DNA from 3 places in the Gordonia sp. NPDC057258 genome. Region 1 is predicted to be linked to each of the others. Evidence: riboswitches for the same ligand, from Rfam matches in the RefSeq annotation. Region 1 holds a riboswitch; each other region holds the start of a gene.
The links. Region 1 has a riboswitch for thiamine pyrophosphate ahead of thiO (glycine oxidase ThiO). Riboswitches for the same ligand answer to the same signal wherever they lie in the genome.

Region 1 (9,486 bases):
CCGAGGTCATCGCTCCGGTCGCCGTGGGTGACGTCGTCTGTGTCGTGATCGTTCCGGGCTGCGTCGTCCATGGGCATCAGTCCCGGTAATACGGCTGGGGAGCGCCGTACCCACTGTCGAGGATGGACAGCCACCGGTCCCGGATCTCCTGCCAGCGGCCGGTCACCCGGATGCGCTCGAGCACGCCGTTGACGAACCGGATCATGTCGTCCTGGCCCTTGGGAATCCCGACGCCGTAGAACTCCTCGCCGAGGCTGGGGCCGACGACCCGCAACCACGGATCCTGCGCGGCGAGCCCGGCGAGGATCGCGTCGTCGGTGGTCGCCGCGTCGATCTGACCCTGCTGCATCAGGACCAGACAATCGGCCCAGGTCGTCGTGCTGACGATCTTGGCTCGGGGCTGGATGGCCTGGATGCGACCGATCGAGGTGGTCCCGCGCGCGGCGCAGACCCGCTTGTCGGCGAGCTGCGCCGGACCGGTCACGTTCGAGTTCCGGAACGACAGGATGCGCTGGGACGCGACGTAATAGGGAGCCGAGAAACTGATGTCGCGCAACCGGTCGCAGGTGATGCTCATCGTCTTGATCACCAGATCGACCGTCATGTCCCGCAGGGCGTCGATCCGCTGCGCCGAGCTCAACACCTGGAACTCGACGCGGCGGTCGTCGCCGAAGATGGCGCCGGCGATCTCGTGCGCGATGTCGACGTCGAAGCCCTGGATGTCGCCGGTGATCGGGTCGCGGAAGCTGAACAGGTTGGACCCGATGTCGAGCCCGACGATGAGCCGACCCCGCTCGAGAATGCCGGCCATCGTCGAATTGATCGGCATCTGAGCAGGGGGCGGCATCTGGGCGGGCGGCCGCAGGGTCAGGGTCGCGTTGCAGGCCTCGGAACTCGGCGGCGGTTCGACGGGCACGTCGACCTGGACGCCGGGCAGCATCGGTTGCCCGGCGGTCGCCGTCGGCGGGGGAGATTCGGGTGCGGGGAAACGCACGCACCCGGTGGCGACGAGCCCGGTGAGCGCGAGCAGGACCACGACGGTCAGCAGGCGGCGAGGCGAGGGGACGGTCGTCATCGGTACTCCCGGATGCGCGGGATGAGACCGCCCACGACCGCGACGCCGGCGAAGACGGTGAGCAGCAGGATGCCGGTGCCGGTGAACCCGAGGACCCGTTGCGCGGTGTTGATGTCGTCCCGGAAGGAGTTCCGCGCAGTCGTGATCGCATCGACCAGCGCGGTGTCCACCGCGGTGTAGGCGCGCGCCGAACTGTCCGGTCCGTCGCCGACGGTGTGCAGGCGCGCGAGACCGAAGTTGCCGGTCTGGATGTAGCGGCGGACCGCGGCGTCGGTGCGGCGCCACTCGGTCAGCGCCGCCGTGACCGTGTCCAGTTGTTCGCCGGTGACCGCGCTGTCGCCGTCTTCGGTGCCCTCGCGGACGTCGTCGACGATGTTGCCGATCTCGCTGGTCGCCGCGGAGAAGCTGCGCTCGAGACCGCCCTGATCACCGCGGCGGATGAGCGAGAGCGTCTCGGCCGACCGCGCCTGCTGGGTGAGGATCCGGGCGGCGGTCAGGTCGCGGAGCGGGTCGGCGCCCTCGGTGCGGGCATCGCTGGTGGCGGCCACCGACATCAGACCGGAGGCGAGCAACCACAGGGTCCCGACGCTGAGGGCGAAGATGGCCGCCACGATGCCGATGTTGAACCGCCGCCGGGTCCGCCGCGCCAGGTAGCGCGACGTCAGGACAAGCGCGGCGAGCAGGAACAGGAGCGGCGCATACACGGTCCAGGGTGGACGGGTGAGGGTCTGCTGGGGGTCGGCGATGGCCATCGATCGCCGTTCGTAGAGGCGCTGGGCGGCCGGGAGGATCTGGTCCTGCATCATCGACGACGCCTGGCCGAGATACGCCGATCCCACCGGGTTGCCGAGCCGGTTGTTCGTCCGCGCCGTCTCGATGAGTCCGCTGTAGACCGGGATCGAGGTGGACAGGGTCTCGAGATCGGCGCTGACCGCCTGCTCGGCCCGGTCCGACACCATGCCGGAACCGGGTTCGCTGGAGGTACCGGTGGCCAGGATCAGCGACGACGACGCCGTCGCCAGCGCGTCGGAGTAGCGCTGCCGCAGATCGGGGGTCTCCAGTCCGCCGGAGATGAACGCCGCGTTCGCCGACGCATCGGCGATCGACAGCGAGCTGTAAAGAACCTGCGCGGCCTCGGCGAGCGGTTCGGTCCGATCGATGAGGCGCTGCAGGGTCTGGGTGCGGTCTTCCAGGACCGTCGATGCGTACAGGCCGGTGCTCAGACAGCCGAGCGCCAGGATTCCGCAGATGATGATCAGCTTGCCCGGGGTCGTGACGGCGAAGTGGCGCAGGGTCTGGAACGGGGACTGGGCGCGTTCCCGGGCGGTGGCGACGAGTTCGCGTCGGTCGGCGAGCACCTGGCGGATCGGGGGCGAGGCCTGCGCCGGACGGATCGTGCGACCGCCACGCGTCAGCGCCGTCCGCACGGAGGACGCGTCGCCGGTCACCTACCTGATCCCTTCTCGAACGCTGGATCGTCTCCGGTGCGGTCCTACGGTCACCGGTTCCCCGTTCCGGATTCGCGTGACCGGGCGATCAACGTCAGGGGTTGTGTCATCTGGGTCATCGTTCACCGGGTCGTGCGTGTTTCACCCTATGTCATCGTGCCGGGTTCCTCCCGAGTCGACCGGCGCCGCGCCGCCGACCTCGGCGGTTCGCGCGTGCCGGGTGCTCGCCGACGGCACCTCGTGGTTCCGAGCCGCGATGAGAGGGCTTCGCGGTCTCCCTGGCAGGTGTTGCGCATCTCACTTACGGTGGAGGCACCCGGTCGGGGCGACCGGGTTGCGAGGAGGCGTGGTGCGCGGCGACGGCGACGGCTGGGTGATCGATCCCGATGGTTCTCGATATTGGGGTATCCACGGTGCGGCAGGTCTGCTGCTGCGGGCACCGCTGCCGGACGGATCGACCGGGGTGCTTCTCCAACACCGCGCCGCGTGGTCGCATCAGGGCGGCACGTGGGCGCTGCCCGGCGGGGCCCGCGACTCGCACGAGGGTGCCATCGACACCGCGATCCGCGAGGCCGAGGAAGAAGCCGGGATCACCGCCGACGATCTGCGCGTCGTCGCAGCGGTCGTCACCCTCGAGGCGCCCGGCGGATGGACCTACACGACGGTCATCGCCGAGACGGACTCGCCGGTCCGCACGGTCGCCAACTTCGAATCCACGGAACTGCGATGGGTCGACGAGAAGCGCGTCGATCAACTCCCGCTGCATCCCGCGTTCGGACTCGCGTGGCCCGTTCTCCGCGAGCGGATCGCGATGTTGGATCCCCAGAGCTGAGCCCTCACACCCCGGCGCGGTCGGACTCCAGCAGTCGGTTCGCCCCGGCGACCAGCGCGTGGACGTTCGCCTCGTCGCTGCTCGCGCCCTCACCGACGGCCCAGGCCTGCCGGCCGTCGTGCTCGCACAGCAGGAACGTCGTGACCAGGCCGTCGACGACCCGCTGGTGCAGCCGGACGATCTGAACCGGGGCGCCGACGTCGTACAGGATCGAAGTCATCGCACCGACGGGGCCGGCGGCGACGGCGCTGCGGGACATGATGCGGTCGGCGATCGCGAGCGTCGCGCGGCACTCGACCAGGTCGCCCGAGCACGGGACGGCGGAGAAGGAGCCCAGCCGGATCGTGCCGCCACGGGAGTACTCGTCGGTGAATTCCTGCCAGGTCATCCCGGCGGCCTCCTCGTGCATCCCAGGGGGAAGCGGGCGGCCGAAACGTGCGGCGAAGTGGTCGCCGTCGTGCCGGTCGTCGCGCTCGGTCCACGAACAGGATCGACGAGGTAGATGAAGAGGGTGCATCTCGAAAACCGATTTCGGTCGAAGAACGGATGACCGACTGGAGAGCGCAACCGACCCGCAGCGGGGGGTCGGTCAGATTCAGACCCCGCTGCGGCGGGTTACGAGAACGCTCGTGATGCACAACATGATCGGTCCACCATAGACCCGCGACACCGACCGGGCAAACGTGTTTCCGCCAGGGGAACCGCTAGAGCATCCCGGCGAGGTCGGTGGCTGCGGCGGCCGGGTCGTCGGCCGCGGTGATGGCCCGCACGACGACGATGCGCCGCGCCCCGAGCGCGGTGACCGCCCCGACGCGGCCGGCGTCGATTCCGCCTATGGCGAACCACGGCTTGGCTGATTGTGTTGCGGCAGTGGAGGACACGAGGTCGAGGCCGGCGGCGGCGCGGCCCGGTTTGGTGGGGGTGGTCCAGCACGGACCGACGCAGAAGTAGTCGACGTCGTCGTCGGCGATCGCGGCGGCAGCCTGCTCGGGGTCGTGGGTCGAGGCGCCGATGAGGACGTCCGGTCCGACGATCCGGCGGGCCGCCGACGGCGACAGGTCGCCCTGTCCGACGTGCAGGACATCGGCCCCGGAGAGCGCCGCTATGTCGGCGCGGTCGTTGACCGCCAGCAGGGCGCCGTGCGCGTCGGCGACCGTCCGCATGCCCGCGAGGATCTCGAGTTCCTCTCCCGCCTCCAGGGTCCCGAATTCGCGCTCACCCGGCGAGTTCTTATCGCGCAGCTGCACGATGTCGACGCCGCCCGCGAGCGCCGCGTCGACGAAGTCGAGCAGGTCACCGCGTTCGCGCCGGGCGTCGGTGCACAGGTACAGGCGGGCCGTGGAGAGCCGCCGGCGACGGTCCGTCGCGGAGCCGGGGTCCGTCGACGCGGAGCTGGTGCGGTTCGGGGTCGTCACGCCGACCAGGCTAACCGGACCCCCGACGCCCCGGCGTAGGGTGGATCGCACGAACACACGGGAGTCCGGATCGGCCGGGCTGAGAGTGCGGACAGATTCCGCTGACCGTCGAACCTGATCCGGGTCATTCCGGCGAAGGAAGGTGATTCCCAACGTGGATTCCCCACCGCAGCGCCCTGCCCACCGCGCCCTGACGGTCGTCGGGGGCGGTGTCATCGGGTTGACATGTGCGCTCACCGCGGCCGACGCCGGATGGCGGGTCCGGGTACTCGACGCCGGCACCGACGAGCGCGCGTCCTGGGTCGCCGGCGGCATGCTCGGTTCACTCGGCGAGGGTCATCCCGGCGAGGACGCGTCCCTGGCCCTCTCGGTCGAATCGGTCCGGCTGTGGCCGGTGCTCGTGAAGCGGCTCGACGACCCGGGTGTCGTCACCGCCACCGATTCGCTGTTCGTCGCGGCGTCGGCCACCGACATCGAGTACCTGCGGCATCTCGCCGACTTCGTCTGGGCCGGGCAGCCCGCCACCGATGCCGCGCTGCAGTCGGTGACCGGCCGCGACATCCGGACCCTGGAACCGTCGCTGAGCTCTCGACTGGTCGGTGGCTACCGCGCGGTCGGCGAGTGGTCCGTCGACAACCGGCGGCTGCTCGAGGCGTTGCGTGCCGCCGCGACGTCGGCGGGTGCCGAGTTGGTCTCCGCGCGCGTCGAATCCCTGACCGACCTCGACGACCTCGGTTCCGACACCCAGATCCTGCTCGCCGCCGGGCTCGGCACCGCCGCTCTCTGGCCGGGCGTCGACCTGCATCCGGCGAAGGGGGAGATCCTGCGCCTGCGCCGCACGCGCTGGTCGGTGCCGCCACCCGGTCACGTCGTCCGGGCACGCCTCCACGGGCGGGCCGTGTACCTGGTGCCGCGCGAGGACGGAGTCGTCGTCGGCGCCACCCAGTACGAGGCCGAGGGGACGGCCGACCGCGCGCCGCAGGCCGGTGGGGTCGCGGATCTGCTCGCCGACGCGATCCAGGTCTTCCCCGGGCTGCGGACCTACGAACTGACCGAAGCGGGGGCCGGTCTGCGGCCGTGCACCGCGGACGGATTGCCGATCGTCACCCGTGTGGACACACGAACGGTCGTGGCGACCGGGCACGGGCGCAACGGGATCGTCCTCGCCCCGGGCACCGCCGCCCGCGTGCTGTCGATCCTGGAAGGAGCAGAGGAATGAGTATCACCGCCACTATCACCGTCAACGGCAAGAGCGTCGATGTCGGCGCCGACACGTCGGTGCGCGACGTCGTCACCGGGCTGGGGTTGCCGGACCGGGGGATCGCGGTCGCGGTGGACGGCGCGGTCGTCCCGCGCGGCCGCTGGGACCGGCACACGATGACCGACGGCGCCGTCGTCGAGATCGTCACGGCGGTGCAGGGTGGCTGACCTCACCGATCTGAAGCCCGACGACTCGCGGACGGGGCAGAAGCCCCACGGCGGCGCGATCCCGGACGCGGACCATCTGCGCATCGCCGGTCGCGACTTCTCGTCGCGACTCATCACCGGTACCGGCGGCGCGTCGAATCTCGCGACCCTGGAACGCGCCCTGGTCGCGTCGGGCACCGAGCTGACCACCGTCGCGGTTCGGCGCGTCGACGCGGCCTCCGGCACCGGGGTCTTCGATCTGCTGCGCCGGCTCGACATCGCCGTCCTGCCCAACACCGCGGGCTGTCACACCACCGCCGAGGCGGTCCTGACCGCGCAACTGGCGCGGGAGGCGTTCGAGACCGACTGGGTGAAGCTCGAGGTGGTCGCCGACGAACGCACCCTGATGCCCGACGCCATCGAACTCGTCGACGCCGCGGCCGCGCTGGTCGCCGACGGTTTCGTCGTGTTGGCCTACACCAACGACGATCCGGTCCTGGCCGCGCGCCTCGCCGATCTCGGGGTGGCGGCGGTGATGCCCCTCGGGTCGCCCATCGGGACCGGACTCGGAATCCTCAACCCGCACAACATCGAGATGATCGTCGACGACTGCCGCACCCGCTTCGACGACCCGCTGCCGGTCATTCTCGACGCGGGCATCGGGACGGCGAGCGACGCGGCTCTGGCGATGGAACTCGGTTGCGACGGCGTGCTTCTGGCGACGGCGGTGACCCGGGCGGAGAACCCCGAACTGATGGCGACGGCGATGCGGCACGCGGTGGCCGGGGGCCGACTGGCTGCGCGCGCGGGCCGGATCCCCAAGCGCTTCTGGGCGCACGCGTCCTCGCCCGGGCGCGACGAGGACTGACGCGCGGTCCCGCGACAGGCCATCCGAACGACAGACCGGGCCGCTCCGGGTTCGGCGGCTATGGTCGAGGCGTGTTGCAGGTAGCGAATCTGACGAAGGACTTCGGCGGTCAACGCGCGGTCGACGACCTCACCTTCGAGGTGGGGCCGGGACGGGTCACCGGTTTCCTGGGGCCCAACGGTGCGGGCAAGTCGACGACCATGCGGATGATGCTCGGACTCGACCGCCCGACATCGGGCACGGCGACGATCAACGGGCAGCGCTACCGGGACCTCGAGCATCCGCTGCGGCAGGTCGGTGCGCTGCTCGACGCCCGGTGGGTGCATCCCAATCGCAGTGCGCGGTCACACCTGCGATGGCTCGCGGCGAGCAACCGCATCCCGGCCGCCCGCGTCGACGAGGTGCTCGAGACGGTCGGGCTCACGTCGGTGGCCAAGAAGCGCGCCGGCGGCTTCTCGCTCGGTATGTCGCAGCGGCTCGGGCTGGCGGGTGCACTGATCGGCGACCCGCACACGCTGCTGTTCGACGAGCCGGTCAACGGCCTCGACCCGGAGGGCATCGTGTGGATCCGCGGGTTCATGCGCAAGCTCGCCGCGGAAGGGCGGACGGTACTGGTGTCGAGCCATCTGCTCACCGAGATGTCGCTCACCGCAGACCATCTCGTCGTCATCGGGCGGGGACGGCTGATCGCCGACTGTTCGGTGGCGGAGTTCACCGGGCGGGCCCGGCAGTCGGTGCGGGTGCGCGGCCCGCAGCTCGAACAGTTGCACGCCGCGCTCGCGGCGGCGGGGCTGAATCCCGCGCCGGGCGACCCGGATGCCCACGGGCGCCCGGTGATGCGCGTGCCGGACACCACGACCGATCGGGTCGGCGACCTCGCCGCCGCCGCGGGCATCACCCTGCACGAACTCGCCGCCGAGTCGGCGTCACTGGAAGAGGTCTTCATGTCGATGACGGCGCACGCCGTCGACTACACCGCCGTCGACAACCGCGCCGTCCACGACCCCGACGCCCACAACCGGGCCGTCGGGAACCAGGGGGGAGTGAACCGGTGATCGCCGCGATCAACGCCGAACGGATCAAACTCGCCAGCACCCGGTCGCCGTACTGGTGCCTCGGCGTCGTCGTGGTGCTGGGCCTGGGCTTCGCGGTGCTGCTCGGCGCCATCGCCGGCGGTTCCTACGGCAGTCCCGGCGAGACCGACACCCTGACCGACGACTTCCTGCTCGGCGTCAACCAGTTCGGGGTCGCGGTGCTCGCGATCATGGCGATCCTGGGCGTCACCACCGAATATCGCTTCGGCACGATCCGACCGACGTTCGCGGCGATCCCGCGTCGGCCACAGGTCCTCCTCGCGAAAGCGGTCGTGTTCGGCGGACTCTCGTTCGCGGTGGTGGCCATCGTGTCCGTCGTCGCGGTCGTGGCGGCGCAGGTGCTCGCCGGCGTCGGGGTCTCGCTGACCGGACCCGAGACCGTCCGGCATCTCTGGGGCACGCCGGTTTTCGCGATGCTGTGCGCGCTGATCGGCCTCGCGGTGGGTGCGCTGGTGCGGCATTCGGCGGGTGCGGTGGCGATCGTGCTCGTCTGGATGCTGGCCCTCGAGCGCATCGTGTCGGTGCTGCCGCGCGTGGGTGAGCACATCGTGTCGTTCCTGCCGTTCCTGAACGGGTGGAACTTCCTCGCCGGCGGGAGCGACACCTTCCACTGGAACGCCTACGGTTCGCTGGCCTACTTCGCCGGCTTCACGATCGTGTTGCTGGCGGCGGCCGTGGCCGTGACCAATGCCCGGGATGCGTAGTTCGCGGATTTTCTTCCGCCGATGTCAAATCCGGGATTAGCCCCGTGTCGACAGGGCCATCCGGTCGGACCACATTGGTGCTTCCGGGCGGCCCATTGTAGGGCCCGGCAGACTAAAATTCGCGGTTATGTCCACGAATTGGCCGCTTGTCGAGCGCGATCGGGAGTTCCGCACGATCCAGGCGGCGCTCAGGGGCGAGACGACCGGCTGTGGGGTGGTCCTGACCGGTGATTCCGGCGTGGGCAAGACGACCCTCGCCCGGCACGTCACCGCCGAGTTGCCGACCGGGGTGCGCTGGGTGGCGGGCACCGAGTCCGCCCGCTCCATCCCGCTCGGTGTGTTCGCCCATCTCGTCGGTCCGGCGACGTCGAGCGATCCGGTCACCTACCTCGCGGCGGCGCGTGAATCGCTCCTCGCCGACGGTGATGTCGTGATCGGGGTCGACGACGCCCACCTGCTCGACGAACTGTCGGCGACGCTGCTGCATCAGCTCGCGATCGACCGTGCCGTGCACATCGTCGCGACGGTCCGCAGCGGCGAGACCGTCCCGGATGCGGTGACCTCGCTGTGGAAGGACAATCACCTCACGCGGATCACGTTGTCGCCGTTCACCAAAGAGCAGAGCGTGGACCTCATCGAGTCG
Region 2 (9,486 bases), on a different contig from region 1:
TCATGTCGGGTCCGGGTCCTCTCAGGCCGGGGTGCCGGCCTTCGACCGGATGAGGTCCTCGAGGTCGCCGACGGTCTTGGACTCGAAGAGCTCCCGTTCCGACAGCTTCACGCCGAGACGCTCTTCGATCGCCACCACGCCGATGGCGAACGCCACCGAGTCCAGCCCGAGGTCGTCGATCAGCTTCGAGTCGCGGCTGATGTCGCCGAGCGCGAGGTCGAGGTCCTCTTCGAGGATGCCGCGCAGGGCTTCGGTGATGTGGTCGGACATGTGGTGGCTCCTGGGGTGGTGATGTTCGGTCGAAAGTATCGGTCGGTCAGCGCGGGACCACGTACGGGGCGACGCTGGCCAGCTTCTCGCAGGTCTCGGTGAATTCGCGCTCCGGCGTGGACTGGGCGACGATCCCGGCACCGGCACGCAGCCATGCGCCTTGCCCGGACGAGAAGATGGTGCGCAGGGCAAGGGTCGCCTCGAGCTCGCCCGTCGACGAGGCGGTGAGGATCGCGCCGGAGTACAGGCCGCGGCGTCGGGGCTCGAGACGGTCGATCGCCTCCACGGCCGGGGTCTTGGGGATGCCCGACGCGGTGATCGACGGGAACACCACCTCGAGTGCACGCCACGGCGTTTCGTGATCGGCGAGGGTCCCGCGCACGGTCGAGGCCAGATGCTGGACGCTCCCGCGCTCACGAACCTCCATGAACTCGCTCACGGCCGTGGTGTCCGCAGTGGCGATCGAGGAGATCTCGTCGAAGCACGCACGTACCGACATGGCGTGCTCGGCGATCTCCTTGGCATCCGAGAGCAGGTCGGCGCGGGCCGCCGCGTCCTGCTCTTCCGAGATTCCGAAAGCCCTTGTGCCGGCCAGTGGTTCGGTGACCACGGTCCGGTCGTCGTGCACCGCGACCACGAGTTCGGGACTGAACCCGGCCGCCTGCAGGTCACCGAGCGAGAGCAGGTAGCTCCGGGCGGGGTTGTTGTCGGCGCGGCCGCGGGCGTAGGTGGCGGGGATGTCGACCTCGAACGGGATGTCGACGGCACGCGAGAGGATCACCTTCTGGTACCGGCCGGCTTCGATCTCGGCGACAGCCGTGGCCACACGGCCGCGGTAGTCGTCCGGGTCGGACTGCACATCCACCGGCCGCGACTCGACGGAAACGGTTGCTCGCGAAGCGATCTCGAGGAGACGACCGGCACGCTCGGCGTCGAGCGACGCGGTGTCGACCCCGTCAGCATCGACGGTCGCCTCGAACTCGGGAACGATGAGGTGCGCCAGCACCGTGTCCTCGGGAACGCGCTCGAGGATGCCGTGATAGGGCGCGCAGAAGTCGAAACCGACCCAGCCGTAGACGCGCCAGTCGGGAATCGACAGCGACGCGGTCGCGGCGGCGAGCGCGTCGGCGGGGTCGCCGTGCCAGGGCGTCGTCGTGCGGTCGCCCTGATCGTCGACGATGACCTCGCTGCGTGTGATCACCACGCGGGCGCGGACACCGGCTGCGAAGGTCCAGCGCCGGTCACGCTCGTAGACGACATGGTCGCCGAATTCGCCGGAGCGGGCCCAGGCCGCCGTGATCCGCGCGGCATCGAACTCGCTCAGCGGCGAGGCCGGCGCGAGCAGGTCGACGAACTGCGCGGCGTGCGATTCGGTTGTCAGCGACATGTCCTTCGTTCCTCCGGTCGTGATGCACTCGAGCACCGATGATCATAGGGAATCTTAGGGCAGCCTAATCAAACAATCCCCCGCGGGTCGACAACCGGCCTCCCGCCCTGCATCGACCGGTAAGGTTACCCTATCCTGCCTGTGTTTCAATGAACTCATGCCGACGCATCTCGACGCCGCGACCGATCTGCTCGAAGGTTTCGCTCCCCACACCGACGCACAGGCACAGAAGTACCGCGACGCCGGCGTCTTCCTCGACCGCCCGTTGTTCGCCGGCCTCGATCTGGCCGCCGAGCGAACTCCCGACTCCCCTGCGCTGACCGACGCCTCCACCGACGGGCCGCGCACGCTCACCTATACCGAGTTCCGCGACGCCACCCTCCGTCGTGCCGCCGGTTTCGTCGCGGCCGGACTGCGGCCGACGCAACGGGTCGTGTTGCAGCTGAACAACTCCCTCGACTTCGCGGTCACCCTGTACGGCCTCCTACGCGCGGGTGTCGTTCCGGTGATGACGCTGCCCGCGCACCGGATCACCGAGATCGCCCATCTCGCAGCCGGTGCCGGCGCGGTCGCCTACATCGGTGAGGACGGCCGCCGGGGGTTCGACTACCGCGAGCTCGCGACCGAGCTGCAGTCACGGGTGCCCGACGTCGCGCAGGTCTTCATCTCCGGCGAACCTGGTCGATTCACACCGCTCCCCGACGCCGACCCCGCCTCGGTCGAGCTCCCGGCTGCCCCCGACGCCGGGCTACCCGCCCTGTTCCTCGTGTCGGGGGGCACCACCGGACTGCCGAAACTCATCGCGCGCACGCACGACGACTACGACCTCAACGCCCGGCTGTCCGCGGACGTCGCCGGCCTCACCGCCGACGACACCTACCTCGTCGCCCTGCCGGCCGCGCACAACTTTCCGCTGTGCTGCCCGGGAATCCTGGGCGTCTTCGGTGCGGGCGGCCACGTCGTCTTAGCCGACAACCCCAGTCCGGACAACACTTTCGACCTCATCGAGCGGCACCGCGTCACGGTGACCGCGCTCGTCCCCGCGCTCGCGCAACTCTGGTGCGCGGCGACCGAGTGGGAGCCGGCGGACATCAGCTCCCTGCGCCTGCTGCAGGTGGGCGGCGCCAAGCTGGCACAGTCCGACGCCGTCGCCCTCGACGCGGCCCTCGGCCCCGTCGTCCAGCAGGTCTTCGGCATGGCCGAGGGGCTGATCTGCTACACCCGGACCGACGACCCGCGTGACTTGGTGCACCAAGTGCAAGGGGCACCGATGTCGGAGCTCGACGAGGTGCGGGTCGTCGACGAGGGCGGAGCCGATGTCCCCGACGGGGAAGAAGGTGAACTGCTGGTGCGGGGGCCCTACACGATCCGCGGTTACTACCGCGCCACGGCGCACAACGAGAAGTCCTTCACGCCGGACGGCTTCTACCGGTCCGGGGACAAGGTCACCCGGCTGCCGTCGGGGCACCTGGCCGTGACCGGCCGCATCAAGGACACCATCGTGCGCGCCGGGGAGAACGTCGCCGCCGACGACGTCGAGGAGAACCTCCTCGCCCACGATTCGGTCCGGCAGGTCGCGGTGGTCGGGCTGCCCGACGACGCGCTCGGTGAGAAGATCTGTGCGGCAGTCGTGCTCTCGCACGAACACCCCCCGGCCCGACCACTCGAGCTGGCCGCGATCCGCACCTTCCTCGCCGACCGCGGACTCGCCTCCTTCAAACTGCCCGACGTGGTCCGCGTCGTGCGCACGCTCCCGGTCACCGCAGTAGGCAAGATCGACAAAAAGGTGCTCCGCGAGACACTGCTGTCGGAGCCGTCGGCAGGCTGAGCCGAGTCGGAGCCCGCTCCTCACACCGGCGCGAGGAGCGCGACCACCGCACCATAATCCCAAGGAAGCGCATAACCCCTGCTCCCTGAGGTGCGAGGAGCGATAGCGACGAGCCTCGAAGGGTCCGGCGAGGAATGTTCCGGAGCCGCCGAGGCTTACCTTCGGATCACACCGGCGCGAGGGTCACGATCCCGGGATGGCCGTCGAGATAGTGCTTGGTGAAGGTGCACACGGGCCGCAGGCGGGCGCCCTGCTCGCGGGTGTAGTGCACGACGGTGCGGGTGAGTCGCGTGGCGAGACCGTGTCCGCTGTATTCGTCGTAGAGCACGGTGTGCAGCACGGTGATAGTCGTCTGACCGTCGACCGTCTCGGTCGAGTAGCCGAGCACGCCGACCAGGTCGCCGGCGACCCAGAGTTCGAATCGGTCGCGGTCGGGATTGTGTACCACCTGCGAGATCTGTTGCAGGATGGACTTTGCCGACTGTGGTGGTCGCTGACGATGCTTGCGTAGCACCCGACCCTCCTCACCTCGTGATCGCGGACATCGGATCACCGGCGCGTACCTGCCACACGCGACAGCGCCACCCCTGTGATCCGGGTCACACGGTACCTTACGGAACCGTAACTGCCGACCCCGATCGTGTGATCGTCGCAAATCGATACGGTCTCGCGAACCCGGACGACCCGACCGGACGATGCGATGTAGGGTGGCGGACGCACGACAACTACACACCGCGGGGGCTCTCACGATGACCGAGGGCTGAGATGGCGACGGGCGGTCGCCGACCGCTCGAACCTGTCCGGGTAATGCCGGCGTAGGGAGACCAGCCATGGGCACACGTGTATCCACCACCCGCAACAGCAGCGCACCCGCCGATTCCGGGTTCCTGACCCTCGGCCCGATCGAGGGCAGCGCCAAGCACTACCTCACGGTCGGCGACCTGCGTGTGCCGCAGCGTCGAATCCAGCTCACCAACGGCGAACACCTCGACGTCTACGACACCTCCGGCCCCTACACCGATACGGCGGCGCACATCGACGTCGAGAAGGGCCTCACCCCCACCCGCGACAGCTGGCATCGGCCCGACCCGATCGACGGCGCGAGCACCCAGCTGGCCTGGGCGCGTGCCGGCATCATCACCGACGAGATGCGGTTCATCGCCGCCCGGGAGGGCGTCGACGCCGAACTGGTCCGGTCGGAGGTCGCCATCGGCCGCGCGGTCATCCCGGCCAACCACCGCCACCCCGAGTCCGAACCGATGATCATAGGCAAGAACTTCGCGGTGAAAGTCAATGCGAACATCGGTAATTCGGCGGTGCGCAGCTCGATCTCCGACGAGGTCGAGAAGATGGTGTGGGCCACCCGCTGGGGCGCCGACACGATCATGGATCTCTCGACCGGCGCCGACATCCACACCACCCGCGAGTGGATCATGCGTAACTCGCCGGTCCCCGTGGGGACGGTTCCGATCTACCAGGCGCTGGAGAAGGTCAACGGCGATCCCGCCTCGCTGACCTGGGAACTGTATCGCGACACCGTCATCGAGCAGGCGGAGCAGGGCGTCGATTATATGACCGTCCATGCCGGTGTCCTGCTGCGCTACGTTCCGCTGACCGCGAAGCGGGTGACGGGCATCGTCTCGCGCGGCGGTTCGATCATGGCGGCCTGGTGTCTCGCGCACCACCGGGAGTCGTTCCTGTACACGCACTTCGACGAGTTGTGCGAGATCTTCCGCCGCTACGACATCACGTTCTCCCTCGGCGACGGCTTGCGCCCCGGATCGATCGCCGACGCGAACGACGAGGCCCAGTTCGCCGAACTCCGCACTCTCGGCGAGCTGACCGCGATCGCCAAATCGCATGGTGTGCAGGTCATGATCGAAGGCCCCGGGCACGTCCCGATGCACAAGATCGCCGAGAACGTGCGCCTGGAGGAGGAGTTGTGCGAGGAGGCCCCCTTCTACACCCTGGGTCCGCTCGCCACCGACATCGCGCCGGCCTACGACCACATCACCTCGGCCATCGGCGCGGCGATGATCGCTCAGGCCGGCACCGCGATGCTGTGCTACGTGACTCCGAAAGAGCATCTAGGACTTCCGGACCGCGACGACGTCAAGGTCGGCGTGATCACGTACAAGATCGCGGCGCACTCGGCCGACCTGGCCAAAGGCCACCCGCGGGCACAGGAACGCGACGACGCACTGAGCAAGGCGCGCTTCGAGTTCCGCTGGACCGACCAGTTCAATCTCGCCCTCGACCCCGACACCGCGCGCGCATACCACGACGAGACGCTGCCCGCCGAGCCCGCGAAGACCGCCCACTTCTGCTCGATGTGCGGACCCAAGTTCTGCTCGATGCGGATCTCGGCGGACGTCCGCGCCTACGCCGAGGAGCACGGTCTCGTCACCGCGGACGACATCGACCGGACTATCGCCGAGGGCATGGCCGCGAAGTCGGCCGAGTTCGCCGAGGCCGGTAACCGCGTGTACCTCCCGCTCCAGATCGCCGAGGACGTCCGCGCGGGCATGGACAAGCAGACGACCGGCGGCGCCTGATGCGCACAGACGACGCACGACGACGCACAGTCGACGCGAATCAGCGCACGGTCGACGAACAGGCCTACACGGGACTCCCGCTGTCACCGCCCGGAACGGCCCCGGTACGGGTCCTGACCATCGCTGGTTCGGATTCCGGTGGTGGCGCGGGGATTCAGGCGGACATGCGTACGTTCGCCCTGCTCGGGGTGCACGGATGTGTCGCGGTCACCGCCGTGACGGTGCAGAACTCGCTGGGCGTCAGTGGGTTCGAGGAGATCTCACCGCAGACCGTGGCGGCGCAGATCGACTCCGTGTCCGGTGACATCGGTGTGGCCGCGGCGAAGACCGGGATGCTCGCGTCGGCGCCCATCATCGAGGCCATCGTCGAGCAGTGCCGCACGAGCGGTATCGGCCGGGACACATCCTTTCCGCTGGTGGTCGATCCGGTGTGCGCGTCGATGCACGGCAACCAGCTGCTCGCCGACTCGGCACTCGACACCCTGCGGCACAGCCTGTTTCCCCTCGCGACGGTGGTGACCCCGAACCTGGACGAGGTTCGCCTGATCACCGGCATCACGGTCACCGATGCCGCGTCGCAACGCGACGCGGCCAAGGCATTGCTCGATCTCGGGCCGCGCTGGGCGCTGGTCAAAGGCGGGCACCTGCGAGCCTCGGACCACTCCCCCGATCTGCTCTACGACGGCCACCAGTTCATCGAGCTCAGCCACGAACGCATCGACACCCCGCACGACCACGGCGCCGGCGACACCCTCGCCGCCGCGATCGCATGCGCGCTGGCACACGGGTACGACGTTCCCGAGGCGGTCGGCTTCGGCAAGGACTGGGTGACCCATTGTCTGGCCGCTGCGTATCCACTGGGCGCCGGCCACGGTCCGGTCAATCCGCTGTGGCGTGTGGGCGTCGGGTCGGCGGACTGACGCGACGCCGGTTCCGAACCCGAGAAACAGACAACGCTCCCCGACGGCGACCGGCGCCATCGGGGAGCGTTGTCTGTGTCGAGGGACCGTCAGGCGGTTCCGCTGAGGGCCTTGCTCTTCAGGTGCTCGAACTCCTGGGGTGTGATCGCGCCCGAGTCGAGCAGGTTCTTCGCGTCGGCGATCTGCTGGGTCGGCGAGGTGCCTGCGACGGACCGGATGTACTCGTCGGACGCCTGCTTGGCCTCGCTGTAGGCCTCACGCTGACGCTCGGCCATCCCCTTGCCCTTGGCGAGCAGGTACACGATGGCGGTGAGGTACGGGAGGAAGATCAAGAAGACAATCCAGGCCGCCTTCTGCCAGCCCGACGCGGCCTTGTCCCGGAACAGGTCGCTGATGATGTGCCACAGGACGATCAGGTAGGCCACGAACGCGAAGATGACGATCGTGTACCAGATGAAGTCCCAGAATGAATCCCACATCGGAGTGTCTCCCTTGTCTAGAAGAAATCGGCGAGTTCAGAGCCGAGCACATGAACCGTTATGAAGCATTACACAGCACCGACCTCGACACCGTGACGAACTGGAAAGATGTTCGTGAAATCGTGTGAAAAGACCATTGCGGGCGCAATTCCTCCGATTTCGCCCCGCACGATCACAACTTCGCGAAGGGCGACATGGAATCTCACCCGGTAGGTATCGAGAAGGTCGAGCTCGGTCTCGACACGTTCGGGGACATCACCGCCGAACCCGACGGCACATTGCGCTCGGGGTCGCAGACCCTGCGCGATCTGCTCGAGCAGGCCATCCTCGCCGACACGGTCGGCGTCGACTTCCTCGGTGTCGGTGAGCATCACCGGGACGACTACGCGGTGTCGGCACCCGAGGTCGTACTCGGCGCCATCGCGGCGCGCACCACCCGGATGCGTCTCGGTTCGGCCGTCACCGTCCTGAGTTCCGATGATCCGATCCGCGTGTTCCAGCGGTTCTCGACAGTCGATGCGTTGTCGTCGGGTCGTGCCGAGGTGATCCTCGGGCGCGGGTCGTTCACCGAGTCGTTTCCGCTGTTCGGTTTCGACCTCTCCGATTACGAGGAACTGTTCAGCGACAAGCTGGCCCTGTTCGCCGAACTGCGCACCGGCCGACCGGTCTCCTGGTCGGGTTCCACGCGCAGTCCGCTGCAGTCCCAGACGGTCTACCCCGAACTCGAGAACCCTCCCCTGCCGACGTGGATCGCGGTCGGCGGCAGCCCGGAGTCGGTGGTACGTGCCGCGTCGTACGGCCTGCCGCTCATGCTCGCGATCATCGGCGGCGACCCGCTGCGCTTCAAGCCGTACGTCGATCTCTATCACCGCGCCCTGCGCGAGTTGGACAAGCCGCTATTGCCCGTCGGCGTGCACTCACCGGGACATGTCGCCGACACCGACGCGCAGGCACGTGACGCCCTATGGCCGCACTACCGCGAGTACGTCGGACGCATCGGTCGCGAACGCGGTTGGCCGCCGCCGACCCGCATCGAGTTCGAGCGGTCGACGGGACCCGGCGGCTCGCTCTACGTCGGGTCGCCCGACACCGTTGCCCGCAAGATCGCGTCGACCGTCCAAGCGCTGGGACTGAGCCGATTCGACCTGAAGTATTCGCACGGGACACTCGGCCACCCCGAGCTCATGCGCAGCATCGAACTCTATGGAACGCAGGTCATCCCGCGGGTGCGCGAACTGCTCAGCGTCGGGTCAGGGTGAGCTGGAAGTCGCCTGCGGGATCGGTCCACGCCGACACGACGGACAGTCCGGCCGACTCGAGTTCTTCCGCGAGCGCCCCGGGCTGGAACTTGGTGCTGATCTCGGTGTGGATCTCGGTTCCCGCGGGCACCCGCCACGATCGGCCCAGCACACCGAAGTACGCGTCGACGTCCCGCCGGGCGCGAAGCCACATCTCGACGCGGTGCTCGCCCGGATTCCAGCGGGCGATGTGTTCGAAGTCGTCGGCGTAGAGCCCGCGAGCGTCGAGGCCGGCACGGAGCACCTCGATCATGTTCCGGTTGAAATCGGCGGTCACACCGGCACTGTCGTCGTAGGCGGCGACGAGCCGCCCGGTGTCCTTGACGAGGTCGGTACCGAGGAGGAAGTAGTCACCCGGGGACAACGAGCCGACCATCGAACGATAGAACTCCGCGCGCGCAGCAGGATCGAAGTTGCCGATCGTGCCACCGAGGAACACCGCGAGGCGCGGGCCGTCGGCGGGCGGGAGATCCAGGTCGGGCTCGGTGAAGTCGGCGACCACGGGGACGACGTCGATCCCGGGATAGTCGACGGCGAGTACTTCGGCTGTCGTCGTGAGCATCTCGGTGCTGACGTCGACGGGGACGTAGGTCGGACGCTCACCGTCGGCGGCCGCGTCCACGAAGGCGTCGAGCAGCAGACGCGTCTTGGTCGATGTGCCCGAGCCCAGTTCGACGATGACGTCGGCACGGGTCGTCGAGGCGATCTCGGCCGACCGCGCGCGCAGGATCGCGGTCTCGCGGCGGGTG
Region 3 (9,486 bases), on a different contig from region 1:
GATCGGTCCCAGCAGCGCGATGAGCAGCATCGCCAGCGGGTTCGGCGCGTTGTCCCGCCCGCCGAACGCGCCCATGAACATCGCGAAGTTGGCCAGGCCGCTGATCACCGCCGCCATCGCGCCGGCGATCGAGCTGATGAGGATGTCGCGGTTGTACACGTGGGACAGCTCGTGGCCCAGCACGGCGCGCAGCTCGCGCTCGTCGAGCAGGTGCAGGATGCCGGTGGTGCAACACACCGCGGCGTTCTTCGGGTTGCGGCCGGTCGCAAACGCGTTGGGCGACTCGGTGGGGGAGATGTAGAGGGCGGGCATCGGCTGGTGTGCCGTGGTCGCCAGCTCACGCACGATCCGGTACATGACCGGTGCCTGCAGTTCGGTGACCGGTTGCGCGTGCATCGCCTTCAGCGACATCTTGGCGCTGTTGAAGTAGACGTAGGCGTTCATGCCGACGGCGACGATCACCGATCCCCACAGGATCAGCGGGCTCTGGAACAGTGCGCCGATGCCGACGATGATCGCCGACATCAGACCCAGCAGAGCCGCCGTCTTCAATCCGTTGAAATGCATCGGGTCCTCGTCTGTCCGGCGCCGCGGGTCTCGGGCTCCGCGGGCGGCCCGGGCGAACCCGGTGCCGGCCGCGGAGTGCAGGCGCCTCATCCGGTCAAACGACGCAGCGCCCGTCTGGGTTTCCGACGGTCGGGGTTCGGTGCCGCCGACCCACCGACCGGGCGGGTCAGCGGTAGTTGACGAACTGCAGGGCGATGCCGAAGTCCTCGCCCTTGAGCAGCGAGATGACGGCCTGCAGGTCGTCGCGCTTCTTGCTCGACACGCGCAGTTCGTCACCCTGGATCTGCGCCTTGACGCCCTTCGGCCCCTCGTCGCGGATCTTCTTGGAGATCTTCTTGGCGTGCTCGGAGTCGATGCCCTGCACCAGCGAGCCGGTGATCTTGAAGGTCTTGCCCGAGCCGACGACCTCGCCGGCGTCGAAGGCCTTCAGCGAGATGTCGCGTCGGATCAACTTCTCCTTGAACACCTCGAGGCCCGCCTGCGCGCGCTCCTCGGCGTCCGAGGTGATCACGATGTTCTCCTCGCCGGACCACTCGATGCCGGTGTTGGTGCCGCGGAAGTCGTACCGCTGCGACAACTCCTTGGCAGCCTGGTTCAGGGCGTTGTCGACCTCTTGCCGGTCGACCTTGCTCACCACGTCGAACGATGAATCAGCCATGTCCGACAGGGTATGTCATGGCGATCAGCGCAAGTGGGCGGCCGCGGGGGTCTACCGGGACGTCCGACGCTGTGCCTGCTCGGCGAGGGCACGACGTGACTCGTCGTGGAGCACCTCGAGCAGTTCTCGCTCGAGGGCGACGAACTCGGGAGCGGTGAGCCCCGCCGGATCGCGCGGGCGCGGGAGGTCGACACGCACCTCGTGGACCACGGTGGCCGGGCGGGCGGACAGCACGATCACGCGGTCCGAGAGGTGGACGGCCTCGCGGACGTCGTGGGTGATCATCAGCACCGTCCACCGATAGCGCTGCCACACCGACTGCAACCACGTCTGCATCTCGGTCCGGGTGAGTGAGTCGAGGGCGCCGAACGGCTCATCGAGCAGCACCAGGTCGCGATTCGAGACGACGGTGCGCAGGAGTGCGGCGCGCTGTCGCATCCCGCCGGACAGCTGGAACGGGCGGGCGTCTTCGAATCCGGCGAGTCCGAAGGCGGGGAAGAGGTCCGCGGCCCGGCGTCGGGCCTCGTTCGTCGGCACGCCCTGCACCTGGAGCCCGAGGATGGTGTTGTCCAGCACGGTGCGCCACGGGAACAGCAGGTCCTTCTGCGGCATGTACGCGCAGTGTCCGGCGACGGCGGGTTCGGAGCCGACGGACGCGCTGCCGGAATCGGGGACGTCGAGTCCGGCCAGCAGGCCGAAGACGGTGCTCTTGCCGCATCCGCTGGGCCCGATGACGGAGACGAACTCGCCGGGCTCGGCGGTGAACGACACCCCGTCGAGGACCTCCAGGGGCGGTTGTCCGCGGCCGGGTCGCGGATAGGACTTGGTGAGCCGGTCGACCACGAGCCGGTGGTCTGGGACGAGCCGGTGGTCAGTCATGGTGGTTCCGGTCCTCGGCGCGGGCCCAGGGCGCGACGACCCGCTCGACGGCGAAGGTGAGCAGGTACAGCGTGACGCTCAGGAGCGCGGTCACCAGCACTGCCGCGAGCACCAGGTCGGTGCGGAACGAGTTCTTCTGCAGGCTCATGTAGATGCCGAGCCCCTGGGTGGCGCCGACGTACTCGGCGAACACGGCGCCCACCACCGCATAGGTGATGCCGATCCGCAGCGCGGTGAAGAACCTCGGTAGCGCGGACGGGAGCCGCACGTACCGGAAGACCTGGCGGCGGGTGGCCCCCATGCTGCGCATCAGCGCGCCGGCCTCGCGGTCGGTGGCGGCGAATCCCTCGATCAGGCCGATCGCCACCGGAAAGAACGTGACCAGGGCGATGACCAGCACCTTCGGGAGTAGGCCGAAGCCGAACCAGATGATCATCAGCGGTGCGATCGCGATGATCGGCAGGGTCTGGGAGGCGACGAACAACGGCACGAACGCCCGTCGCAGCGCCGGCGAGAAGTCGACGACGATGGCCAGCAGCCAGGCCAGGACCATTGAGACCGTGAACCCGATCAGGGTCACCTGCAGCGTCGCCGCGGCGTGCACCCCGATCTCCGCGCGGTGCGACCAACCCTGCGCGACGACGCGCGACGGCGACGGCAGCACCTGCGGCCGGATCCCGCTGACGTCGACGTAGACCTGCCAGACCGCCACCAGGACGACCACCGCGACGAGCGCGGGCGCGATGCGACGCAGGCCGGTGCTACCGAGGGGTGTCGAGGTAGTCATTGGTGAAGTACGTCGACCAGTCCGGCTCGGTCGTGAGCGGCGCCCCGTCCGGGCCGGTCAGCAGACCACTGCGGTACAGGAACCCGGAGTTCCCGGCCCACTGTTCGAGCGTCTGTCGCCCGACCCGGCCGTCGGCGTCCTTCATGTACTGACCGGCGAGCATGCGCTGGCTCTCGAACACCAACTGCTCGTCGTTGAACGCACCGGGGTTGGCGGCGAGGAGGTCGCGGGCCGCCGCGTCCGGGTCGTCGGCCGCCGCCTGGTAACCGCGCTGCAGCGCCGTCACGAAGGCCGCCGCGCGGTCCGGGTTGTCCGCCAGCCAGTCCTCGTTGGCGTCGACGACGATCGCGTATGCCTCCGGGAATCCGAAGTCGGTGTAGTGGAAGTACCTCATCGGGGTTCCGCGATGCTCGGCCTCGATGCCCTCCCACGCGAGATAGGAGACGGTGAAGTCGGCCTGACCGGAGTAGACCGCCTCGTATGCCGAGGTTCCGAGGGTCACCGAGGTGAACTCGCCGGTGCCGCCGTCGTTTCGGATCACCTGCTCGAGGGTCTTCTCCTCGCCCGGGTCGCCGAAACCGGCGTATGTCTTCCCGTCGAGGTCCTTCGGGCTCGTGATGTCGCGGCGATCGGCGCGGACACCGATGCCGGTGGCCCACTTCTGCAGCGGCGCGAACACGGAGATGGTCTGCGCGCCCGATGCCCGCGAGAAGGTCGACGAGTTGTGGGTGCTGATCCCGAACTCGGCGTTGCCCGCGTCCACGATGGTGTCCACGGCGGTGTTGTTGTACGGCAGGATCTCGACGTCGAGTCCGGCCTCCTCGAACCAGCCGCGCTGCTGCGCCACGAACAAGCCCGTGTGGTTGGTGTTCGGGGACCAGTCGAGCGCGAATCGGATGCTGCCGTCCGAACCGGCGCCCGAACCGCACGCGGTGATCGCCGACGACGCGACGACCGCGGCGGCGAGCACGGTGAGGAGGCGGCGCGCGCGGGCGCTCATGCGGCGGGCCACGGTTGCGGGTTCAGCGCGGTGTCCCAGAACAGAAGCTCGAACCGGGTGGCGACGGTGAACGCCGTGGCCATCGCGGCCCGCTCCCGCTCGCCGGCGTGCGCCGCGGCCTCGTCCACGAGTTCCCTTGCCCGCGAGGCGGATTCCTGGAATTCCGGGGCGTCGTAGGTGGTCACCCACTGCGCGTAGGGGTGGTTCGGGTCGGCGGCGAGCACCTGGGCGGCACTCGCGGCCAGGGCCCGGCCGACTTCCGCGTAGATCCAGAAGCAGGGCAGGGCCGCGGCCGCGCCGACCGCATACGACTCGGTCGCGGCGACGGCCGTCAGGTAGGACACGTACCCCAGGCACGCCGGCGACGGCTCGGGTTCGCCCTCACGCGGCGGCAGTTGGCCGCCGTTGAGCAGGTCGCCGTGGAGCGCCGACTCGACGGTGGCCGCGGTGGCCGACGAGTTCGCCCAGAACCCCGCGGTCTGCGGGTCGGGGGACTTCGACGCCAGGATGGCGAGGGCCTTCGCGTACCCGGCGAGGTACAGCGAGTCCTGCTCCATGTAGGTGCGGAACACCTCGAGTGGCAGCGTCCCGTCGCCGAGCCGCCGCAGGAACTCGAGGTCGTCGATCGCCGTCCGCAACCCCTTCGTCTCCTCCCAGAGGTGGTCGGAGAATCGGCCGGAGACCGGCACGTGCGCATGCACAGACATGACATCCCTTCGTCAGCATTACCTGGACAGGTTCTCGGGTCTCATCTCAGCCCCCGCGTCGCGGAGCACCCCGTGTCAGAACGCAGCCACAGTAGCAGGAGTGGGGGTCGCGGTGGGACGCCTGTGCCACGACCATGTCCCGGCCTGTTGACCAGCCGGTTTGCGCGTTGATGCGGTGTTCGTTGTATTCTTCACGGCGTTGTTCGTACGGCCGTCACGGTGGCCGGAAGAGCGGCACGGCAGGTTGCCCGAGCGGCCAAAGGGAGCGGATTGTAAATCCGTCGCGCAAGCTACATAGGTTCGAATCCTATACCTGCCACGGCGTGGTCCAATCTCGCGAAACTGCTCTACAGACGGTCTCCGACCAGCGATTTGTCTAGCGCAGACGCGAGTGTGTAACCTCGTTAAGGCTCTCGGGCGCAACCGCCCGGGGCACGCCCCCTTAGCTCAGTCGGCAGAGCGTTTCCATGGTAAGGAAAAGGTCGACGGTTCGATTCCGTCAGGGGGCTCGCTGGACGAGAAGTCCGCGGGGCGGTGTAGCTCAGCTGGTTAGAGCGCACGACTCATAATCGTGAGGTCGAGGGATCGAGTCCCTCCACCGCTACACATCGGGTCCGACCGGAACCGAGCGCAAGGGTCGCAAGCCCTGAGGGAACTTCCGAACCCGACCACGTACCACCCGAAAGAAGGCAATCAAGTGGCCTCCTCAACAGATGTTCGCCCCAAGATCACCTTGGCCTGCGAGGTGTGCAAGCACCGTAACTACATCACGAAGAAGAACCGCCGCAACGATCCCGATCGCCTCGAGATCAAGAAGTTCTGCCCGAACTGCGGCAAGCATCAGGGGCACAAGGAATCGCGCTGACGCCGTCGTCGGCCGTTTCGAAGTACCACCAGCAACGGGCTGCCTCTCGATGAGGCAGCCCGTCTTGCTGTGTCGGCCGAAGGAGTAGAGCTCAATGTCACAGGTAAGCGGAGCCGAGATCCAGGATCGTCCGGACGAGGCGTCGAGCGGTGGTGCGAAGCCGACCCCCGACGAGATCGCCGCCCACACGCAGAGCCTCGTCGGCTTCCACTACACGGTCGACGACTATTACGAGATCGGCCGCGAGGAGATCCGTAAGCACGCGATGGCGGTGCAGGATGCGCACCCGACCCACTGGAGCGAGGAGGGCGCCCGGGCCTTCGGCCACGACCGCCTGATCGCCGCGCCCACCTACGTGTCGGTGCTCGGGATCATCGCCCAGCGCAAGCTCTTCGAAGACGTCGTCACCGGCTACGACATGTGGCAGATCATGCAGACCGACCAGCGGCTGGTCTACCACCAGCCGATGAAGGTCGGGGACCGCCTGATCTGCGACGTCTCGCTCGAGTCGTTCCGGCATGTGAGCAGTCCCGAGATGATCGACCTGATGGTCACCAAGAACGTCATCTGGAACCAGCACGACGAGCCGGTCATGACCACGTGGACCTCCCTGGCGGCGCGTCCCGGTATGGACGTCGACCCCGAACTCGAGGCGTCCCTCGACCACGTGATGATCAAGGTCGACGCCATCGGCGAGTCCGGGCACACCGTCGAGCCGAAGGCGGGTCGCTACGACCTCCCCGACCCGACGCAGTCGCCGGGCGCCTTCGGTGCCGTCGACTTCGACACGCTCACGGTGGGTCAGGAACTCACGCCCAAGCGGTACCTGCTGACGCGCGGCAATCTCGCGAACTATGCGGGCGTGGCCGGCGACCCCAACCCGATCCACTTCTCCGACCACGTCGTGAACGCGGCCGGCATGGACGACGTCGTCGCGCACGGCATGCAGACGATGGGGCTCGGCGCGAGCTTCGTCTCCGAGTTCATCGGCGACCCGGCGGCCTTCTGCGAGTACAACGTGCGCTTCACCAGCCCGGTGTACGTCCCGGCCGACGACAGCGCGGCCGTCGACTTCACCGGCAAGGTGAAGTCGCTCGATCCCGCAACTCGTCGCGGGACCATCGCGATCACCGCCAAGCAGGGTGACCGCCGGATCTTCGGACGCGCGCAGGCCGTCATCCAATTCAATTGATCGAGAGTGATCGTCGCTGCTAGGGTCGCCACCCATGTACTCCGGCATCGCCTCGTTGAAGCTCTGGACTCGTCGCTGACGGCGACGAGTTCCCTGTGAGTTCCCACCTGTAGTTCTCGTACGCCGTCCCGGTCCAAACGCCGGACGGCTGTGTCGTGCTGTCCGGCTCCCGACCCGATGAGAAGCCACGTCTCTCATCGGCTACCGAAGAGCTGAGAACTCACCATGTCTGCTGAACGCAGTACCCACATATCCGAAGGTCGACTCCCGGCGGGTTCGGCCGCCCACGTCCGTGCCGAGGCCGTTAGCGTCGTACGAGGCCCGCGCACGGTCCTCCGCGACGTCGATGTGACCGTCTCCGCGGGGTCGAGGCTTGCGGTGGTCGGCGAGAACGGTCGCGGCAAGACCACCTTGCTCCACGTCCTGGCCGGCGCCGTGATCCCGGACGGCGGGACCGTCACCCGCGCCGGCACGGTCGCGGTGGTCGAGCAGGACCTGCCGACGGGCGACGCGCGCACGGTCGGGGACCTGATCTCCGACGCTGTCGGGGACTCGCTCGCAGCACTGGCCGAACTCGACGCCGCTACCGATGCGCTGGCCGAGGGAGCGCCGGGTGCCGACGACGGTTATGCCGCCGCCCTCGAGTCGGTCACCCGGCTCGATGCGTGGGACGCCGAACGTCGCATCGACATCGCGCTCGCCGGCATGGCGGCATGCACCGACCGGGACCGCCCCTTGTCGACTCTGTCGGTGGGGCAGCGGTACCGCGTGCGGCTGGCGGTGGTGCTGGGCGGCGGCACCGACCTGCTGCTGTTGGACGAGCCGACCAACCACCTCGACGCCGAGTCGATGGCCTTTCTGTCCCGCAGGCTGCGGTCGCACCCCGGCGGAGTCGCGGTCGTCAGTCACGACCGCGCCTTCCTGCGCGACGTCGCGACCGAGTTCATCGACCTCGATCCGACGCGGGACGGACGCCCGCGAACATACCGGGGCGGTTACGACGGATGGGTCGTCGGCAGATGCCGCGAACGTGAGCGCTGGGAGCGAGATCACGCCGCTCAGCAGGCTGCGCACGCCGAACTCATCCGTGCGGCGGACGCGGCCCGCGGGCGCCTGCAGAGCCACTGGACCCCGGACAAGGGCACCGGCAAGCATCAGCGGGCGACCCGGGCCGGCGGAGCCGTGCAACTGTTCAACCGTCGCGTCGACGAGCTGGAGAGACATCGGATCACCGTGCCGGTGCCGCCGGGGCAGTTCTGCCTGCCGGGTTCGGACACCCGCGCCGGGGCGCCGCTCGTGGACGGATGGGACCTCACCGTCGCAGGCCGCCTCGAGACGCCGGTGTCGGTGTCGATCGTCGGCGGATCGCGCCTGCTTCTCGTCGGACGCAACGGAACCGGCAAGTCGACCCTGCTCGCGGTGCTCGCCGGACTGCTCCCGCCCGACGAGGGCCGGCTCGACGTCCGTGCCGGTGCGCACCTCGGTTTCCTCACGCAGGAGGTCCCGCGGTGGGACCCCGACCGGACCGCGCACGAGATCTACGACGAGCAGCGGCGTCGGCTCGAAGTGCGCGGCGCCGACGCCCCGTCGCTGCGCAGCCTCGGTCTGCTCGACGCGGACGCCGCCCGCACCCCGGTCTCGCGGTTGTCGCAGGGGCAGCAGCGACGGCTCCACCTGGCGTCCTGCCTGGTCGCCCGGCCGGACGTCCTGCTCCTGGACGAGCCGACGAATCACCTCTCGGCCGGCCTCGTCGACGAGCTGACGGCCGGACTCGCCGACGCGGCGTGCGCGGTCGTGGTGGCCAGTCATGATCGGCAGATGCGAGACGATCTCGACGGGTGGCCACGCATCGAACTCACCGATGGACGCGAACCGTGACGGTGAGCCGTCGCGGCGGGTGTACGGTCGTCGGGGGAGCGGAGGCGAGCCCGTTTTGGGTCCACCGCCCCGGTGATCTACACTGAAGTGTCTGATTGATTCAGACTTGCGCGCTACCCATAGGGTGGCGCGTTGGTTTTGTCGGCGACGAAACGTCGACGGGCCGCGAGGCCGGATCGAGAAGGACGGCAACGCCGACCACTCCGGTGGCGGGCGTCGCAAAGGGGCGTAGCTCAATTGGCAGAGCAGCGGTCTCCAAAACCGCAGGTTGCAGGTTCAAGTCCTGTCGCCCCTGCCCTGGTGAAGGGCACACGCTGACGAGAGGACCGCGAAGTTGAGCAAGCGAGACCGGGCCGCCCGCGCCAAAGACGCCGCAGAGGGTTCTGCGGCCGATTCGGCCGCGGCTGAGCTCGACGGTCGCGACGAGGCCACCGACGCGGGTACGGACGACGACACGTCGACCGGAACCGCGAAGGAGCTGCGTCCGTCCGGCAAGCGCTCGGCTCGCGGACGTCGCTCGGCGGCGGGTGCAACCGACGGTGACACCGACTCCGACACGGGGTCCGTCGCCGTCAAGGAACGCAAGACCAAGAAGAAGGCGTCTGCCGAGGAGAGCCGGAATCCGTTCGTACGGATCTGGGTCTTCCTGACGCAGGTCGTCGCCGAGCTGAAGAAGGTCATCTGGCCTACGCGGCGCGAGATGATCACCTACACGATCGTCGTGCTCGTGTTCGTCATCGTGATGACCGCGTTCATTGCCGGCCTCGACCTCGCCTTCGCCAAGGGCGTGCTCTGGTTGTTCGGCTGACCCACGCGGTGGGCTCGGCCGGCGACGAGGAACACGACCGCCAGATGAACCATAAGGAGCGTGGGCTGCAGTGAGCACCCCGGAGAACGAACTCGCCTCGACCGATTCCGTCGACGTGGCTGCTGCCGACGTCGACGCTGTCGAC

Region 2: another riboswitch for thiamine pyrophosphate. It lies ahead of thiC (phosphomethylpyrimidine synthase ThiC); the one in region 1 lies ahead of thiO (glycine oxidase ThiO).
Region 3: another riboswitch for thiamine pyrophosphate. It lies ahead of ACFUEJ_RS03105 (TenA family protein); the one in region 1 lies ahead of thiO (glycine oxidase ThiO).

Annotation. Positions count from the first base shown of each region.
Region 1 covers NZ_JBHUXZ010000053.1:5,707-15,192, reverse strand. Annotated here, with positions in the region: gene ACFUEJ_RS23090 (tetratricopeptide repeat protein) at 1-71, opposite strand, end outside; gene ACFUEJ_RS23085 (glutamate ABC transporter substrate-binding protein) at 77-1,075, opposite strand; gene ACFUEJ_RS23080 (hypothetical protein) at 1,072-2,523, opposite strand; gene ACFUEJ_RS23075 (NUDIX hydrolase) at 2,873-3,355, shown strand; gene ACFUEJ_RS23070 (hypothetical protein) at 3,360-3,743, opposite strand; gene thiE (thiamine phosphate synthase) at 4,060-4,770, opposite strand; TPP riboswitch at 4,819-4,928, shown strand; gene thiO (glycine oxidase ThiO) at 4,925-5,989, shown strand; gene thiS (sulfur carrier protein ThiS) at 5,986-6,198, shown strand; gene ACFUEJ_RS23050 (thiazole synthase) at 6,257-7,045, shown strand; gene ACFUEJ_RS23045 (ABC transporter ATP-binding protein) at 7,117-8,100, shown strand; gene ACFUEJ_RS23040 (ABC transporter permease) at 8,097-8,843, shown strand; gene ACFUEJ_RS23035 (LuxR C-terminal-related transcriptional regulator) at 8,971-9,486, shown strand, end outside.
Region 2 covers NZ_JBHUXZ010000015.1:17,670-27,155, reverse strand. Annotated here, with positions in the region: gene ACFUEJ_RS12780 (acyl-CoA dehydrogenase family protein) at 1-4, opposite strand, end outside; gene ACFUEJ_RS12775 (acyl carrier protein) at 22-270, opposite strand; gene ACFUEJ_RS12770 (salicylate synthase) at 317-1,657, opposite strand; gene ACFUEJ_RS12765 ((2,3-dihydroxybenzoyl)adenylate synthase) at 1,815-3,485, shown strand; gene ACFUEJ_RS12760 (GNAT family N-acetyltransferase) at 3,652-3,999, opposite strand; TPP riboswitch at 4,219-4,308, shown strand; gene thiC (phosphomethylpyrimidine synthase ThiC) at 4,316-6,040, shown strand; gene thiD (bifunctional hydroxymethylpyrimidine kinase/phosphomethylpyrimidine kinase) at 6,040-6,960, shown strand; gene ACFUEJ_RS12745 (SHOCT domain-containing protein) at 7,050-7,439, opposite strand; gene ACFUEJ_RS12740 (LLM class flavin-dependent oxidoreductase) at 7,634-8,698, shown strand; gene egtD (L-histidine N(alpha)-methyltransferase) at 8,679-9,486, opposite strand, start outside.
Region 3 covers NZ_JBHUXZ010000002.1:219,626-229,111, forward strand. Annotated here, with positions in the region: gene htpX (zinc metalloprotease HtpX) at 1-567, opposite strand, end outside; gene ACFUEJ_RS03085 (YajQ family cyclic di-GMP-binding protein) at 734-1,225, opposite strand; gene ACFUEJ_RS03090 (ABC transporter ATP-binding protein) at 1,277-2,104, opposite strand; gene ACFUEJ_RS03095 (ABC transporter permease) at 2,097-2,891, opposite strand; gene ACFUEJ_RS03100 (ABC transporter substrate-binding protein) at 2,866-3,891, opposite strand; gene ACFUEJ_RS03105 (TenA family protein) at 3,888-4,598, opposite strand; TPP riboswitch at 4,586-4,681, opposite strand; tRNA gene ACFUEJ_RS03110 (tRNA-Tyr) at 4,837-4,917, shown strand; tRNA gene ACFUEJ_RS03115 (tRNA-Thr) at 5,035-5,107, shown strand; tRNA gene ACFUEJ_RS03120 (tRNA-Met) at 5,129-5,202, shown strand; gene rpmG (50S ribosomal protein L33) at 5,296-5,463, shown strand; gene ACFUEJ_RS03130 (fused (3R)-hydroxyacyl-ACP dehydratase subunits HadA/HadB) at 5,558-6,655, shown strand; gene ACFUEJ_RS03135 (ATP-binding cassette domain-containing protein) at 6,881-8,533, shown strand; tRNA gene ACFUEJ_RS03140 (tRNA-Trp) at 8,756-8,828, shown strand; gene secE (preprotein translocase subunit SecE) at 8,868-9,341, shown strand; gene nusG (transcription termination/antitermination protein NusG) at 9,412-9,486, shown strand, end outside.